4 regions of the Fictibacillus sp. 26RED30 genome follow, and region 2 is predicted to be linked to each of the others. Evidence: riboswitches for the same ligand, from Rfam matches in the RefSeq annotation. Region 2 holds a riboswitch; each other region holds the start of a gene.
The links. Region 2 has a riboswitch for S-adenosylmethionine ahead of IHV11_RS01375 (methionine ABC transporter ATP-binding protein). Riboswitches for the same ligand answer to the same signal wherever they lie in the genome.

Region 1: another riboswitch for S-adenosylmethionine. It lies ahead of IHV11_RS16475 (PLP-dependent aspartate aminotransferase family protein); the one in region 2 lies ahead of IHV11_RS01375 (methionine ABC transporter ATP-binding protein).
Region 3: another riboswitch for S-adenosylmethionine. It lies ahead of IHV11_RS07790 (homocysteine synthase); the one in region 2 lies ahead of IHV11_RS01375 (methionine ABC transporter ATP-binding protein).
Region 4: another riboswitch for S-adenosylmethionine. It lies ahead of metK (methionine adenosyltransferase); the one in region 2 lies ahead of IHV11_RS01375 (methionine ABC transporter ATP-binding protein).

The regions. Positions count from the first base shown of each region.
Region 1 is NZ_JACZDV010000003.1:116,195-120,539, reverse strand. Features, by position in the region: gene IHV11_RS16490 (nitroreductase family protein) at 1-250, shown strand, start outside; gene IHV11_RS16485 (hypothetical protein) at 490-1,149, shown strand; gene IHV11_RS16480 (hypothetical protein) at 1,198-1,599, shown strand; SAM riboswitch class I at 1,776-1,891, shown strand; gene IHV11_RS16475 (PLP-dependent aspartate aminotransferase family protein) at 2,076-3,866, shown strand; gene IHV11_RS16470 (aliphatic sulfonate ABC transporter substrate-binding protein) at 4,032-4,345, shown strand, end outside.
Region 2 is NZ_JACZDV010000001.1:288,166-292,510, reverse strand. Features, by position in the region: gene IHV11_RS01385 (MetQ/NlpA family ABC transporter substrate-binding protein) at 134-952, opposite strand; gene IHV11_RS01380 (methionine ABC transporter permease) at 982-1,650, opposite strand; gene IHV11_RS01375 (methionine ABC transporter ATP-binding protein) at 1,643-2,668, opposite strand; SAM riboswitch class I at 2,983-3,113, opposite strand; gene IHV11_RS01370 (hypothetical protein) at 3,193-3,537, opposite strand; gene IHV11_RS01365 (anti-sigma-I factor RsgI family protein) at 3,658-4,345, opposite strand, start outside.
Region 3 is NZ_JACZDV010000001.1:1,510,625-1,514,969, reverse strand. Features, by position in the region: SAM riboswitch class I at 187-291, opposite strand; gene IHV11_RS07795 (sulfite exporter TauE/SafE family protein) at 504-1,403, shown strand; SAM riboswitch class I at 1,446-1,550, shown strand; gene IHV11_RS07790 (homocysteine synthase) at 1,667-2,980, shown strand; gene IHV11_RS07785 (polysaccharide deacetylase family protein) at 3,168-3,956, shown strand; gene IHV11_RS07780 (GntR family transcriptional regulator) at 4,152-4,345, shown strand, end outside.
Region 4 is NZ_JACZDV010000001.1:528,938-533,282, forward strand. Features, by position in the region: gene IHV11_RS02620 (alpha/beta hydrolase family protein) at 1-525, shown strand, start outside; gene pckA (phosphoenolpyruvate carboxykinase (ATP)) at 594-2,177, opposite strand; SAM riboswitch class I at 2,439-2,569, shown strand; gene metK (methionine adenosyltransferase) at 2,734-3,939, shown strand; gene IHV11_RS02635 (glycosyltransferase family 4 protein) at 4,214-4,345, opposite strand, start outside.

The DNA of each region.
Region 1 (4,345 bases), on a different contig from region 2:
GTGGGAAGAAGAAGGAATCAAGAGCAGCTGCTTGGCGATTCAGAACTTGATGCTCGCAGCCCACGCGCGCGGACTAGGGACTTGCCCGATGACTGGTCCCGTATTGCTTGCGCAAGATGCGATTCGCGACTTTTTGGAAATTCCGTCTATGAAACAGATCAACATGGTTATTTCACTTGGACATCCACAAGATCAACCGAAAAAACTCGCAAGAAAAGCTGTAGAAGAAATCGTCACATATGTAGATTGATGACAATTGGTTCTGTAAAATTCTTAATAAGCTCGTCCAGCGGCTGAGAAGTACGCTGGACGAGCGCCATGTTAAAAGTGCAAGGATCACCGCTTTGAAATGCCCCCTTGAACCCCTCTCATACCCCTCTATAAGACTTCAGACCTACAATTAATCTTAAGAAAAAAGGATTTTTTTCGACATATACCGAATATATGTTTCATGTAACGTATTTTCAATTATAGAAAGAGGAACTTCTTATGAAAGAGACATTTGACTTGATTGATTATGCACTGCAAAAAAGTGGATTAGAGGAACTTAAAGATCCGACTCAGGTTCAGTATTTAGGTGAAGGGGCTTGGCATCTTGCTTATCTTGTTCAGCTACGCACTGGAGATGCTGTGGTTGTTCGTTTTCCGAAGACAGAGGCGTATGGAAAGAACGTTGAGTTTGATGAAGAAGCCATGCACTCAGAATATGCAGCGACTAGAGCATACTATGAGCTAGCTAACCAAGTTAAACCGGGAATCTGCCCTGACTTTTTCAATTATCATGTAGAAAAAGGCAGAACGTTTACCGTGGAATCTTATGCGGGAAAAGCAATCAAACTAGATCAACTAACGGTTGTAGAAGCGTTTCATATTGGAGCGGAAGTTGGTGAGTTCTTTCGCAAGATGAATACTGCACAACATGGCTTAAAAGGGTTTGGTTATCTCTCATGGAACGGTAAACATATTGCAGGCAAATTTCAATCAGATGTTTCAGAATCTATGAAAGAAGAAAACAATGAATACATAGATGAATTCAAGAAATTTATAGAAACGTATGAGGGGGCCATTTCTTCATCAGCTTTAGTAAACCTACAAGCTTGCATGGAGGATAGAGAGATTACGGATCATACGGTTGTATTTACTAATTAAGATACATCTCCAGAGAATATATTGCTGCATTCAGATGGCACTGTCTGTTTGATTGATCCTGTACCAATCTTATATAGCGGAGATTCGCTTGCTGGGAATTTTCTTAATAATTATCGGACGTTGTTTCCAACATTTTTTAATGCACCGCGTTATGCACGACATGAATTTGATCGCTTTGAAGACCGTTTGAAAAGAATAGCTGACGGATTTTTAGAAGGTTATTCTAATGGAGATCTAGATGTAAAGCGTCGAGTGAAACAAGAAGAGTTTATTCAACTTACGGATCTAACTGTAACTCATTGGCAACTACTTCAGATTGATGAATTATCGTCCGAACAGAAAATTCGTTACGGAGAAAGAGAAGCCATTGCCAATCGAATAGCGGAACTTGTAAAAAAAATCGAAGAGTTTCAATGGTTTGATGAAAAAAGTGGAACAAAGTTAGCATAACCGGCATAGCATGGGCATAATCTTAATTCAAAGCTGACAGTTGAACACTCATTCTTTTGTAATACTTTTATGATTTTTCAAAAAACGGTTGACTTTTTAAAACATCTTACTCTATAATCCTATTCAAGAACAAAACAAACATCAGCACGTTAATGTGTTAAACATAATTTGAATATCTCTTATCCAGAGAGGCGGAGGGACTAGGCCCGATGAAGCCCGGCAACCAACAAACCACATTTGGTTTGGAAAGGTGCCAATTCCTACAGATCTTTTTTGATCTGAAAGATAAGAGGAGGACCAAAACCCTCTTCTTAGGAAGGGGGTTTTTCTTTTTCCCCTTATCATACTTCAAGCACAAACATCACTTAGTCACTTATTTCATTTTAAAAATTGAATATAGCAAAAGGGAAAAGCATTAATCTTTATCCCTAGTTTTCCTATAGATTTTATTTGAATAATAAGAAGGAGCGATTATTATGACAAAATCTTTTGACGGATACGATATTGAAACATTGCTATTACATGGGGGCCAAGCGCCTGACCCAACGACAGGATCACGAGCGGTACCTGTCTATCAAACTACTTCCTATGTTTTTTCTGATACAGACCATGCGCAAAGCCTTTTCGCGCTTGATGAGCCAGGAAACATCTACAGCCGAATCGGAAATCCAACTGTTGATGTTTTTGAGAAAAGAGTTGCACTTCTAGAAGATGGTGTTGCAGCTGTAGCTACTTCTTCTGGTATGTCAGCTATCGCGCTTGCCATCTTAAACATCGCACACGCAGGAGACGAAATTATTGCAGCTACGAATCTATACGGAGGAACTTACAACCTATTTTCTACTACTCTTCCGAAATACGGAATCAACGTAAAGTTTGTTGATGCAGAGGATCCAGAGAACTTCCGAAACGCGGTTACTCCAAACACGAAAGCATTTTTTGCTGAAACGATCGGGAACCCCAGTCTTAACGTATTAGATATTGAGGCAGTGGCAGATATTGCGCATGAAAACGATGTACCTCTAATTATCGATAATACATTTGCAACACCATATGTAACAAAGCCAATAAGCTTTGGAGCGGACATCGTAATCCACTCAGCTACAAAATGGATTGGCGGACATGGAACCGCAATTGGCGGTGTTGTAGTGGATGGAGGACGCTTTAATTGGAATTCAGATAAATACCCAGGATTCACTGAGCCAGATAACAGCTATAACGGACTCAGATACGCGAATGATTTTGGAACATTGGCTTTCGCGACTAAATTACGCGTTCAGCTTTTACGAGATTTCGGAGCTTGTTTAAGTCCACACAATGCATTTCTCCTTCTACAAGGTTTAGAAACACTGCATCTACGAGTGGAAAAACATGCGAAGAACGCACAAGAAGTGGCAGAGCATCTGGAAAAACATCCAGCAGTAGATTGGGTTTCATATCCTGGTCTTTCTTCGCACAGAAGTCATGAGCTTGCGAAAAAATATTTAAGCAACGGTTTTGGTTCGATCGTAAACTTTGGAATTAAAGGCGGGCGTGATGCAGGACGTAAGGTCATTAACAACATCTCATTATGGTCACATGTTGCAAATGTTGGTGATGCAAAATCATTGATTATCCACCCTGCTTCTACCACTCATCAACAGCTGAGCGGAGACGAATTAGTAGCAACAGGTGTAACGGAAGAACTTATTCGGTTATCGATCGGACTTGAATCCGTAAAAGATCTTACGAATGATCTTGATCGTGCGATACAAACCGCTACAGGAATCGGAGCGGATAAAACAGAGATCACGATTAATGACGAAGGTGTCATTCGTTGGGCATTGCAATCATCACTTTATAGAGCAGTTGAGAATGGACAGGAAATTCAACGACCTAAGACGCTAGCGATCGTGGGACTCAGTTCCAATCCTGCAAGACCTAGCCATCGATTAGCTAGAAAGATGCAGCGACTTGGCTATAAAATCGTTCCTGTTAATCCAAGAGAAACCGAAGTGCTTGATGAAAAAGCGTATCCAGATTTAAAATCCATTCCGTTTCCGATAGATGTTGTTCAAGTATTTAGAAGTCCGGAAGCCGCGATCGAGCTCGCAAAAGAAGCAGCGATCACACAACCAAAAGTGTTCTGGCTGCAAGAAGGTGTCATCTCACCAGAGGCTGCAAAAATCGCGAAAGAAGCTGGTATTGATGTGGTGCATAACAGATGCACCTATAAAGAAGCACAACGACTAAGAGGTACCATTTCAACGTATGCGTGTGAACTTTAGTAAGGTTAAATATTGTACTTGGTCACTATTGAATATGGTTGATTTCCGCTCGCTCTAGGAGGTTCGCATCTTACGCTCCAATCAAATTTTCAGTGATGGAATGATACGAACGGCCGTAGCAATAAAAATTTAATGACAAAAAGAGAGAAACGTGGAGGGAAAGACATGATGAAGATTTGGCAGAAAGCAGCACTAGCTTTAAGCATAGCAGGCGCTTTATTGTTAGCGGGCTGTTCCAGCAGTGCTAAAGAAGGTGAGAAGCCGGAGAAGATTAGACTTGATTATGCCTTTTACTCTCCAACAAGTCTAGCACTCAAAAAGTTTGGCTGGGCAGAAGAGACATTCAAAAAAGATGGCATTGAAGTGGAATGGGTTCAGAGTCAGGGAAGTAATAAAGCGCTCGAATTTTTGAATTCAGATAGCGTTGATTTTGGATCGACAGCTGGTGCCGCAGCTTTAATCGCAAAAGACAAAGGTGC
Region 2 (4,345 bases):
TTAAGTTCAAGTGCCTATAAGTGTAATCGCAGGGTCTAAAAGTTAGTTTGAAGGACTATAAAGTGTTGTTGATCGATCTTTACTCAAAAAAAGAACTGACTTTAATATCTCAAAGTCAGTTCTTTTTATAAAATTATTCCGTAACTGGCACTACTGCACCTTCATATTTCTTCTTAATGAAATCTTGAATCTCTTTAGAACGTAAAGCTTCTACTAAAGCTTTAACAGATTTCTTATCTTTATCTCCTTCACGCACCGCAATGATGTTTACGAATGGAGAATCAGATCCTTCTAATGCGATCGCATCCTTTTGAGGATTTAATCCAGCATCGATCGCGTAGTTTGTGTTGATTAGTACGGCATCGCCTTCACCGTTCTTGTAGGCTTTTGGAAGCATACCCGCATCAACATCTGCTTTAAATTTAAGCTTCTTAGGATTTTCTACAACATCCTTAATTTGTGCTTCTGCTCCAGCACCTTCTTTAACTTTGATCAATCCTTCTTTTTCAAGTAACCCAAGCATACGGCCATGATCTGCTACTGAGTTAGACATGATAATTGTTGCGCCCTCAGGCAGCTCATCTAATGACTTATACTTTTTAGAATAGATTCCGATCGGCTCAAGGTGGATGCCACCTGCGTTTTCGAATTTGTATCCGTGATCTTTCATTTGAGACTCTAGATAAGGAACGTGCTGAAAGTAGTTCGCACCGATTTCTTTTTCATCTAAAGACTTGTTTGGCAGTACATAATCTTGGAACGTTTTGATCTCAAGTTCTACACCTTTTTCTTTCAAAAGAGGTTTTGCTTCTTCCAAAATTTCAGCATGTGGTACGTTTGAAGCACCTACAATGATCTTCTCGTCGCTGATTCCGCCTTCTGTTTTGTTCCCGCAAGCAGCAAGTGCTGCAACAAGAACGGTTAATATAAGAACAGATAATACTTTTTTCATATGAACTTCCTCCTTGTTGTCTTAAAACGTTATCTCTTATCTAATGCTGTTGTAATGCGGTCACCGATCCATTGGATGACGAAAACGATGACTAAGATAAGTGCAGTTGAAATTAATGTTACATCCGCGTTGTCTCTTTGGTAACCTTCCATATAAGCCAAGTTTCCTAAACCACCAGCACCAACAACTCCAGCCATCGCTGTATAACTTACGAGTGCAATCGCGGTTACAGTGATACCAGAAACAAGAGCCGGCGTACTTTCGGGAATAAGAACTTTAAAGATAATCTGAGCGTTTGTAGCACCCATTGATTTCGCTGCTTCGATTACCCCTTTATTAATCTCTCTCAAAGCGATCTCTACCATACGTGCATAAAATGGCGCAGCTCCTACGATTAATGCAGGGAGTGCAGCTTCAGCTCCAAGCATCGTTCCTACGATTAAACGTGTAAAAGGAATCAATAAGATGATTAAGATAATAAACGGAATCGATCGAAACACGTTAACGATTATAGCAATTACGCTGTTTAAAAACTTATTTCCCCACAAGTTTCCAGGAGAAGTTAGAAATAACGCCAATCCTAGAGCCAGTCCTAGGAAAAATGTAATCACTACAGAGATGGCTGACATATATAAAGTTTCATTTGTCGCTTCTAATAGAACATCCCATTGGACATTCGGGAACCATGTACTAAGCATTATGAATCACCTCTACTTCAACCTGTACACTGTTTAAAAACTCCATTGCACGAGCTAGTGCAGATTCTGTACCTTTAATCTGAATGAACAACGTCCCATAAGGTCCATTCTGAGTTTGCGTAATCTTTCCTTGTAGAATATTTACATCTACCTCATACTTACGAATCAGTTCCGTAATTAATGGCTGTCCTGCTCGTCCACCAATAAAAGTAAGTTGGACAATTCGGCCTTCCGGAAACTCAGAAATAAACTGTTTGATCGTGTCCACTGTTTCTTCAGGTTCTGTTACTTGTTTCACAAAATCCTTCGTGATTGGTTCTGTCGGGTTTTTGAAGACATTTAGGACATCGCCTTCTTCCACTACTCTCCCCTGTTCCATAACGGCTACACGGTGACAGATCTTTCTGATTACATGCATCTCATGTGTGATAAGAACAATGGTCAGATCTAATTTTTGATTTATCTCTACAAGCAGATCAAGAATGCTGTCAGTTGTTTTAGGGTCAAGTGCAGAAGTTGCTTCGTCACATAAGAGAACTTTCGGCTCATTCGCAAGAGCGCGCGCGATACCTACACGTTGCTTCTGCCCTCCACTTAGTTGCGAAGGATAAGAACCACCACGACCTTCCAATCCAACTAGGTCGATCAGCTCATCAACACGCTGTTTGATCTTTGCTTTTGGATAACCCGCAATTTCAAGAGGAAAAGCAATGTTTTCTCTTACCGTGCGAGACCATAATAAGTTAAAGTGCTGAAAGATCATTGAAATTTCTTGTCGTGCTTCTCTTAACTTTTTTGATGACAGCTCAGACATGTTTTTGCCGCCAATCGTAACCGTACCGCTAGTCGGTCGCTCTAGCATGTTAAGGATGCGGATCAGTGTACTCTTACCTGCACCACTGTATCCGATGATTCCGTAAATCTCTCCTTGTTTTATGTTTAAATCTACCGTATCAACAGCCTTTACTTCACCATCTTTGGTTTGAAAGACTTTACGGACTGCCTGTAAATTAATCAAGATTCTTACCTCATTTCTTATCTAAAATAATGCTTTCTTTAAGTAATCAATGTTGTTCTTGAAAGTGGCTGATCTCCGTTTCAGGTTGCTCGCTTTCCGGGGGGCGTGCGGTGAGCCACACTATGCTTCGCACTATAGGTGTCTCACCTGTCCCGCTGATCCCCCAGGAGTCTCGCACCTTCCACTACAATCAGCTTTTCAAAGATGAGAGTTTAGAGAATACCCAAAAGGAATTCTTTAGAAAACAACCAAACAAAAAAATGCCTCTCTGCTTCAATATGAGCAGAAAGGCATATTATATTCTATGCACGTTCTCCTCATCTCCCAAGACTACTTAAAGTCTTGCAGGAATTGGCACCTTTCTAGTTCATCATTCATAAGAATGCAATGATCTAGCGGTTGCCGGGTTTCATAGGGCCAGTCCCTCCACCTCTCGTGATAAGTAAAAAAGTGTTACTTTATTAAATTAAAGCGATGCATATTTGAATCACTGTGAAGAATATTATCATCCATGTCGATTCGTGTCAAATATTTTTAGCAGTTCGAACGAGTACACCAGCAGATATCTCTTCCCAATGAGAGCTTAAGTAAAAAATCGCTTCCCATTTTAAGCGTTGTCTGAGTGTTCCCTGAAATTCAATCATCTCTTGTCTCAATAAAGTACTCAGCTTCATTTTCCCCTCAAGCAGCATACATAGATATTTCGGATTCCCGGTAAACGTGACTGTTCTGTTCCGCTCTCCTTCTCTGTATTCAATGTTCAGCGTCGTTTCGTCCTTACATTTAAAGCTAGGCTTCACCGGGATATTATAAAGAGAAAGATACGGACTTTTTGCTATTTGACTTTCAAAGTAACGGATATCCAACATTAAAAATCCCCCCGAATTGGTTGTTACTTCACCGATTCTAGAGGAATATTCATATACCTTTATAAACCCTTCGACAGCAGCCAGGAATCGTAATTGGTATTACGACATGTTATCTCATAATTAGTGTTTATGTTTCTTTTCTTGCTTTCGATGTTCACCTTTGGAACGCTTATGATCATCATTAAAATGTCTGTCTCCATTCCATTGCTGTCTCTGCTCATGTTTATTACGGTCATTTTCTTTTTGTCGCTTGTTATGATTCTTATCCTGATATCTGTTTTCTTTTCTATGCTCTTTATTCTGATCGTAATCCCTATCATGGTTTTGTGTTCTGACAGGTTCCTTCATCTTTTTAGGTTCTACTCTTTGCTCTTTTTGCTGAATATGATTTCTATTGTTATTTTGATCATTCCTTTTGCCACGCTCTTTGCTTTTACGTTTTTCATTCGTATTCTTTTGAGGCTTCACAAGGTTTTTCTCGGTCGGTTTAACTGAGCTTCGGTGTTCCGATTTTTTTTCTTCATTATTTACTGGCTTTACCTTGACCTCATGAGGTGCAGCCTTTATTTTACGAGGATGCGGTACGGATTTAATATTTTTTGAAGAAGTAGTATTCACTTTTAGCTCTTGAAACTTCACTTCTTTAATCTTTTCTTCTTTAAGGTGTTTATCGTTCTTCGTTGCTTCTTGGAATGCTGTATATTTACCTGAAGATACGCCTAATTGTTTCGCCTTATCGCGAACTTCTTCGTTTGTTTCAGAAACAGTAATCGCAACAGGGTATTGAACGACAGCTTTTTTAACAATT
Region 3 (4,345 bases), 1.2 Mb from region 2:
GTCTTACTTTTTTCTTCTTTGACTTTTGATTGAAGTGGAAGATGCGATACTCCTGTGGCTCACCGCCTGCCCCACGGAAAGCGAGTATCTGCAACGGAAATCAACTCTTTCAAAAGCAACAATGAATATGAAAACAACAATAAAAAAACCTTCCCATTTCGGAAAGATAGTGGAGGTAAACATATTACCTTATCTTCCAAAATGTAAATACATTCTGCTGGAGTTAGCACCTTACAAACGCAGGTTGCCGGGTTTCATCGGGCCAGTTCCCTTCACCACTCTGGATAAGAGTTTAAATTTTATAAAATCATAACATATCTGAAGTGGATATCAAGACCTATTTTTTCATTTTTCTATTTTTAAAAAAAATTAAACAAACAGTTGACTTTTTATGTTTTTGAATCATATAGTAATAACTAAAATTTAATCCGTATCGCTGATCGGAAAACCGAAGGCTCTTAACACTACTTGTTAAGGGCCTTTTTATTTTGAGGAGGAAAAGTATGAAAAAGTTGATTGTATTAGCTCTAATTGGTCTTTTTGCACAGTTAATTGATGGATCACTCGGTATGGCTTATGGGGTTACATCTACATCTTTGCTCTTAGTAGCTGGAATTGCTCCTGCAGCTGCATCTGCGTCCGTACATCTTGCCGAAGTCGTAACCACTGCCGCATCCGGCGCTTCACACATTAAATTCGGAAATGTTGATCGGCAAGTTGTTACTCGATTAATTTTGCCGGGTTCGATCGGAGCATTTGTAGGTGCTTGTTTTTTAAGCAACCTTCCTGGAGATCTAATAAAGCCGTATATCTCTATCTTTTTAATTATCCTCGGTATATATATCTTATATCGTTTTCTGTTTAAACTTGGAGAGAAGAAAGCGAAAGTAAATGGTAAACCTTTTACAAAGAAACAGCTTATTCCACTTGGATTAGTAGCTGGTTTTTTAGATGCTACAGGTGGAGGAGGCTGGGGTCCGGTCACCACTCCAGTCCTAATGGCAAAACAAGACATGAAAACCAGGAAGGTAATCGGTTCTGTAGATACTAGCGAATTTGCTGTAGCTGTATCTGCTTCAATTGGATTTTTCATCGCACTCGGCTGGGAACAAGTTGAATGGCTATGGGTTGGTGCATTGATGCTAGGAGGAGTGATTGCGGCTCCTATTGCTGCATGGCTAGTTCGTCTCATTCCTTCTCACATATTAGGGGTACTAGTTGGTGGATTAATTATTATCACCAATACCCGCACCCTTCTTCATACTCTAGGCGTTTCACATAACATGTTGTTTTCGATCTACTTTGTTCTTGTTGCTTTTTGGGCAGTAGGGATTATCTATGCGGTAAAAAGCAATTCAGAAAATAAAAATCCGGAATTTTTAAAAAATTCAGTTGACTATTGAGAATGACCTATGTATTATAAATCTTAATTCAATATTCAAATCTTCTTATCCAGAGAGGCTGAGGGACTGACCCTATGATGCCCGGCAACCAGCGGAAACGCATGGTGCTAATTTCAGCAGAACAATGAATGTTCTGAAAGATGAGACTTCGATCGGGTGAAATCATCGGGACCTCTTCTTTTGGAAGAGGTCTTTTTTTCTGGGATAAGTTGAAACTGAATGCGATTGGATACAAAAAAATGACGTTGAGGAGAGATTTGAAAATGACTGATCAAAATGCAAAAAGACAGTATGGGTTTGAAACGATTTCTTTACATGAAGGTCAAAAAGTTGATCCGACTACAGGAGCTCGTGCTGTTCCGATCTACCAGACCACTTCCTATCAATTCAATTCAACAGAGCACGCAGCGAACTTATTTGCCCTAAAAGAGTTCGGAAACATATATACGCGTTTGATGAATCCAACGCAAGATGCGTTTGAACAGACCATTGCAAAACTTGAAGGTGGTGTTGGTGCTCTTGCTCTTGCTTCCGGCCAGGCTGCCATTACAAATGCTATATTCAATATCGCTGGCTCTGGTGATGAAATCGTCGCTTCCACCTCTCTATATGGTGGAACGTATAACCTGTTCTCTGTCACTCTCCCCAAGCTCGGCATCCAGACACAATTCGCTGAAATTGATAATCTTCAATCGTTTAAAGACGCTATTACAGAAAAAACAAAAGCCGTATACATTGAGACCATCGGGAATCCAAAAATCGATGTAGCCGACATTCAAGCGATTGCTGACATCGCACATGACGCAGGAGTTCCTCTTATTGTAGATAATACGTTGGCTACGCCTTACCTTTGTCGCCCGATCGAACATGGAGCGGATATCGTTGTTCATTCTGCAACAAAGTTCATCGGAGGACATGGTACTTCAGTAGGTGGAGTTATCGTCGATTCTGGAAAATTTGATTGGAGCAATGGGAAATTCCCAGGCTTGACTGAGCCAGATTCAAGTTATAAAGGAATTGTGTATACGGATGCATTTGGTCCACTTGCTTATATTCTAAAAGCACGTGTTCAGCTGCTTCGAGATCTAGGTTCGTCTATCGCACCGTTCAACTCCTTTCTATTTATTCAAGGATTGGAAACACTTGCTCTTCGTATAGAACGTCATGTTGAAAATACATTGAAAGTAGCGAAGTTCCTAGAGAGTCATCCATCGGTCGATTGGGTAAATTACGCAGGGCTTCCAAGCAGCCCTTACTATGAACTTGCCCAAAAATACCTCCCTAAAGGCGCGGGTGCAATTTTAACATTCGGGGTTAAAGGCGGTGTAGACGAAGGTAAAAAGTTGATCGAAAATGTTAGCATCTTCTCTCACCTGGCAAACGTGGGAGATTCAAAATCATTGATCATCCATCCAGCTAGCACCACTCATCAACAACTCTCTGAAGAAGAACAAAGAAAATCAGGCGTAAGTCCAGAACTAATCCGTCTTTCGATCGGAATTGAAACAGTAGATGATCTAATATATGACTTAGATCACGCATTAAAAGCGATCTCACTTTCTCCAAGTGGATTGTAGATTACAACGATTAAGCTGTTCAAGAAATCCTTTGAGCAGCTTTTTTGTTGCCAAGACTCTTCTCCTGTTAGCGAGCACCTTAGACGGAAATCAGCTTTATGAACAAACTTGTATACAGATACAGCTTTGTCATAAATCAGTTTCTCCTTACAAATACTATTGGTAACAAATTTTAGAATGAGGGCTCATGATGTCTACCATTGTAAAAATGATTGTTTCCATGTTTTTATGTCACATTCTTTTTTTCGGACCAAAAGTCAATGCAGGTGTAGTAAATCGTTTTGAAGTAGAGAAATATGGAGATGTAATCTGGGAAGTCCCTTCAAAAAAGAAACAAGTTGCGATTACATTTGACGATGGACCAGACCCCGTATACACCACTCAGATCTTAGATGTTCTTAAAAAGGAAGGTGTTCATGCAACATTCTTTCTTATTGGAAAGCGGGTTGAGAAGTATCCAGAAATCGTGAAAAGAGAGCTAAAAGAAGGACATGAAATCGGCAACCATACGTATAATCACCCTAGTTTCCACACCATTTCAAGGCATAAAGTTGTGGTTGAAACAAGAAAGACCGAGCACCTTCTCGATCCTGCTCATCATTCAGATTACATAAAATTGTTTCGACCTCCAGGCGGAACTGTTACAGAGAACAGTTTAAAAGTCTTAAAAAAAGAAGGATACAAAGTTATCCTATGGTCTTGGCATCAAGATCCCCGTGATTGGACAAATCCAGGATCTGAAAGGATCGCCAGACACATCCTAACGAATTTAAAAAACGGAGATATTATCCTTTTGCATGATTCTGGCGGTAATCGCAGTCAAACGGTTGCTGCATTAAAGATTATCCTTCCTAAGCTTAAGGAAATGGGTTATGAAATTGTAACGGTTGATGAACTATTAAAAATGCACCCACGATACAATGAGTTCCACGAAACTGAAGTGAAGAAAGAAGAAGCCCCGTTATTAATCGAATAAAGAGTGAAAAGAACAAATTTTATGATTATATTGTTCTTTTCTTTTTTATTTAAACCTCCCTACTGCTCACTTTGTTCAGACGCTTGCTCACTATTTGTTTTTAACATTAAATAAAAGCGCTTGCATTTTATAATCACTGTACTATAATACTACTTGTATACAAGTATACTCGTTCTACAAAAGGAGGTTATTAAGTTGAACGATTCTATGGAATTTCTTTATCCTGAAAAGTGGCTTTCCAAAGCTTCTACTGGGGAACGTGTCGCATGTGAACTAAGAATGAGGATTATCTCGGGACTCATTGAAAGCGGTACCACTCTTTCTGAAAATAAATTAGCTGCTGAGTATAATGTAAGCCGCTCTCCTATACGAGAAGCACTTAAGGTTCT
Region 4 (4,345 bases), 240 kb from region 2:
GAAGATTTTGCTGGGGAAGATCGAACAGATGCATTTGCAGCTTATGAAGTTTTGAAGCAGTTTCCAAAAGTAGATGAAGAGGATATTCATGTGTTCGGATTTTCTCGTGGCGGTCCTATGGCATTGTTTACGGCAATGAAATATCCTGAGATACGTTCTGTCGTAACATGGGGCGGTGTGACTGATATGGCTATCACGTATGCAGAGAGAGAGGATCTGCGCAGGATGATGAAGAGAGTTATTGGAGGAACACCAGAGAAATATCCAGAAGAATTTGAATGGCGATCGCCGCTTAATTATTGTGAAGAATTAGATACACCCTTACTTTGCATTCACGGTATGAAGGATGAGAATGTAACCGTCGAACACACACTTAAGATAGAAAAAAGATTAAAAGAACTCAAAAAGCCATGTGAAACATGGATCTATCCTGAATACACCCATTATTTTCCTCCAAAAGAGAACCGGAAGATTACATATGCTTTATGCGCATGGATGAAAGGACATGGAAAAGGAGCTGAATGAGATTTTAGCTCCTTTTCATAAATGAAAAAACCTTCCATTGCTAGAATGGAAGGTCATTATTCCGTGTATTAAACGAGCGGTCCAGCTTGAGAAATCTCAGCTGATACAGACTTGAATTTTTCAAAGTTCGCATTAAATTGACCAGCAAGTTCTTTCGCTTTCACATCATAAGCGTCTTGATCACTCCATGTTTTCTTCGGTTGAAGAACTTGGTCTGGTACCCCAGGGCAATGTGTTGGGATATGAAGCCCAAAAATAGGATCTACTACTGTTTCAACTGAGGCAAGCTCGCCTTCTAGAGCAGCCTGCACCATTGCACGTGTATGACCTAGGTTCATACGACTTCCAATACCGTACTCTCCACCAGACCAGCCTGTGTTAACAAGGTAAACTTGAACGTTGTGCTGATCAATTTTCTTGCCAAGCATCTCAGCATAAACGGTAGCAGGAAGTGGCAGGAATGGAGCGCCAAAGCAAGTTGAGAAAGTAGCTTGTGGTGATGTTACGCCTCTTTCTGTTCCTGCAAGTTTGCTCGTGTATCCTGATAGGAAATGATACATCGCTTGCTCTTTAGTAAGTTTGCTGATCGGAGGCAGTACACCGAATGCATCAGCAGTTAAGAAGATGATTGTATTCGGGTGTCCTGCGACACTTGGTTGAATAATATTAGGAATAGCATCAACAGGATAAGCAGCACGTGTGTTTTCTGTTAGTGAAGAATCTTTATAATCTGCTTCTCTTGTAACTGAATCGATCATAACATTCTCCAAAACGCTTCCAAAACGAATCGCATTCCAGATCTGTGGTTCTTTTTCTTTAGAAAGATCGATTGTTTTAGCATAACATCCACCTTCGATATTGAAGACACCGGTGTTAGCCCAACCATGCTCATCATCTCCGATTAAGCGACGGTTCGGATCTGCTGATAATGTAGTTTTACCAGTTCCAGATAGTCCGAAGAATAAAGCTACATCTCCTTCATTCCCAACGTTGGCAGAGCAGTGCATAGATAGGATGCCTTTTTCAGGAAGAATGTAGTTCATGACAGAGAATACAGATTTTTTGATTTCACCTGCGTACTCAGTACCACCGATAAGGACAATTTTCTTTTCAAAAGAGACGATAATAAATGTTTCTGAGTTAGTTCCATCTTCAGCCGGATTAGCTTGAAATCCTGGTGCTGAAATCACTGTGAATTGAGATTCATGAGAACCTAGCTCATCGTGGTTCGGGCGCACAAACATTTGGTGAGCAAAAAGGTTATGCCATGCATACTCGTTAATTACTTGGATAGGTAGGCGATACTCGCGGTCCGCACCAGCAAACCCTTTAAATACGAATAGTTCTTCTTTATTGCTTAAGTATTGGAGTACTTTTTTGTATAATTTATCAAAGTTTTCTGGTGAAAATGGTTTATTTACCTTTCCCCAATCGATTGAATCTTTAATGGAAGCATCTTCAACGATAAATTTATCCTCAGGGGAACGGCCTGTATATTTCCCCGTTGTAGCTTGAAGTGCTCCTGTGGATGTAAGGATGCCCTCGTTGCGCTGAAGAGATTTTTCTACTAAAACCGGAACAGGTAAGTTCTGGTGAGTTGTTTCACGGGTCACAAGATCGTTTAAGGTTGTCGTAAATTCCAATGTATTCATATGAGACAGTACCATCCTTTATCCTAGAGTGATATATTCGAAAATTAGTATAACACATTGATTTAAATAATGTATACTATTTTATGAAAGTGCATCAAAAAAGTTCTTACTTCTGAAAAAAAGAACAAAATGTTGTGAATTATCCATCTTATTTAAAACGCTTTCATTCTATAGAATATAATACTCCAAACTTATTGCTATTCATAGGGTTTTCTATTGACAGAGGTGAAGCATTACGCTATCATATTTCGAGAACGGCTACTCTTATTCTGAGTAGGTGGAGGGACAGGCCCTATGAAACCCAGCAACCGACATGAAAGTGGCAATAATAACGCTACTGGAAATGAAAAGGTGCTAACCTGCAAGGTGAAAATAACCTTGGACAATAAGAGGTTGAAGGCATTTTGGTTTTATAAACCTTTTCCCTCGTGAATGTATGTGAGACAGGGAAGGGCTTTTTTTATGCCTTTTTCAGGTTAAGAACATAAACTGTGTAAAATAGATAAGAATAAAGTACCGTATCATACTCAAAAGCAGTTAAAGGGAGGATATTAACTTGTCCAAAAAAGTTAGTCGTCGTTTATTTACATCAGAATCCGTTACAGAAGGCCATCCAGATAAAATCTGTGACCAAATCTCAGATGCGATTCTAGATGAAATTTTAGCTAATGATGCAAATGCTCGTGTAGCATGTGAAACATCTGTAACTACAGGTCTTGTACTTGTTGCAGGTGAGATCACAACTTCTACTTATGTAGACATCCCAAAAGTTGTACGTGAGACAATTAAAGAAATCGGTTATGACCGTGCCAAATATGGTTTCGATTCTGAAACATGTGCAGTACTAACTTCTATCGATGAGCAATCTGCTGATATCGCGATGGGTGTTGATCAAGCTCTTGAAGCAAGAGAAGGTTCTATGACAGATGCTGAGATCGAAGCGATCGGTGCAGGTGACCAAGGTCTAATGTTCGGATATGCTTGTAACGAAACAGAAGAGCTTATGCCTCTACCAATCTCACTAGCTCATAAATTATCTCGTCGTCTTACAGAGGTTCGTAAGTCTGAAGAGATTCCTTACTTGCGTCCAGATGGAAAAACTCAAGTAACTGTTGAATATGATGAGAACGACAAACCTGTACGTATTGACACAATCGTAATTTCTACTCAGCACCACCCTGAGAACACACTTGAAGAAATTCAAAGAGACATCAAAGAAAAAGTAATCACGCCGGTTGTTCCTGCTGAACTAATCGACGAGAACACAAAATACTTCATCAACCCAACGGGCCGTTTCGTAATCGGCGGACCACAAGGTGATGCTGGACTTACTGGCCGTAAAATCATCGTAGATACATACGGTGGATATGCTCGTCACGGTGGTGGTGCATTCTCTGGTAAGGACGCGACTAAAGTTGACCGTTCTGCTGCTTATGCTGCTCGTTATGTTGCTAAAAACATCGTAGCATCAGGTCTTGCTGACAAAGTTGAAGTTCAGCTTGCTTATGCAATTGGTGTTGCTCAACCAGTATCAATCGCTGTAAACACGTTTGAAACAGGTAAAGTTTCTGAAGAAGTTCTTGTAGAACTAGTTCGCAACAACTTCGACCTTCGTCCGGCTGGAATCATTAAGATGCTTGATCTTCGCCGTCCGATCTACAAGCAAACTGCTGCATACGGCCACTTTGGACGTACTGACATCAACCTTCCTTGGGAGAACACAGATAAAGCTGCAGAGCTTAAGAAACAAGCAAATATTTAATAACATATAACATGTTAAACCAGACTTCCTTTTGGAAGTCTGGTTTTTTTAGTGGTTAGTTTAGAAGGTTATGTCGAAAATCGGATAAAAAATTTTATGTACGGAATTATTCGCTAGTTTTACGGATAAATGTTCTTTATCTGCGGATATAATTGTGATTACCTCGTAAAAAAAATTTGTGTATCTTCCAAACGAACATCTTAATCGCTAATGTTCATTTGGAAGATAGCTTTATTTTATCCTCGTATTTTCATATCCTCTTACCTATTCACCGCTACGCAATGATCGTTTTATTTTTATTCTTCGTATAAATAACTTCTTCATACTGCATTAAAAGGTTCCCGAAAATAGCTGACCAAGATTGAGTCATCGCATAATTTCTTGCTTTTCGTTTCATAGAGCCTAA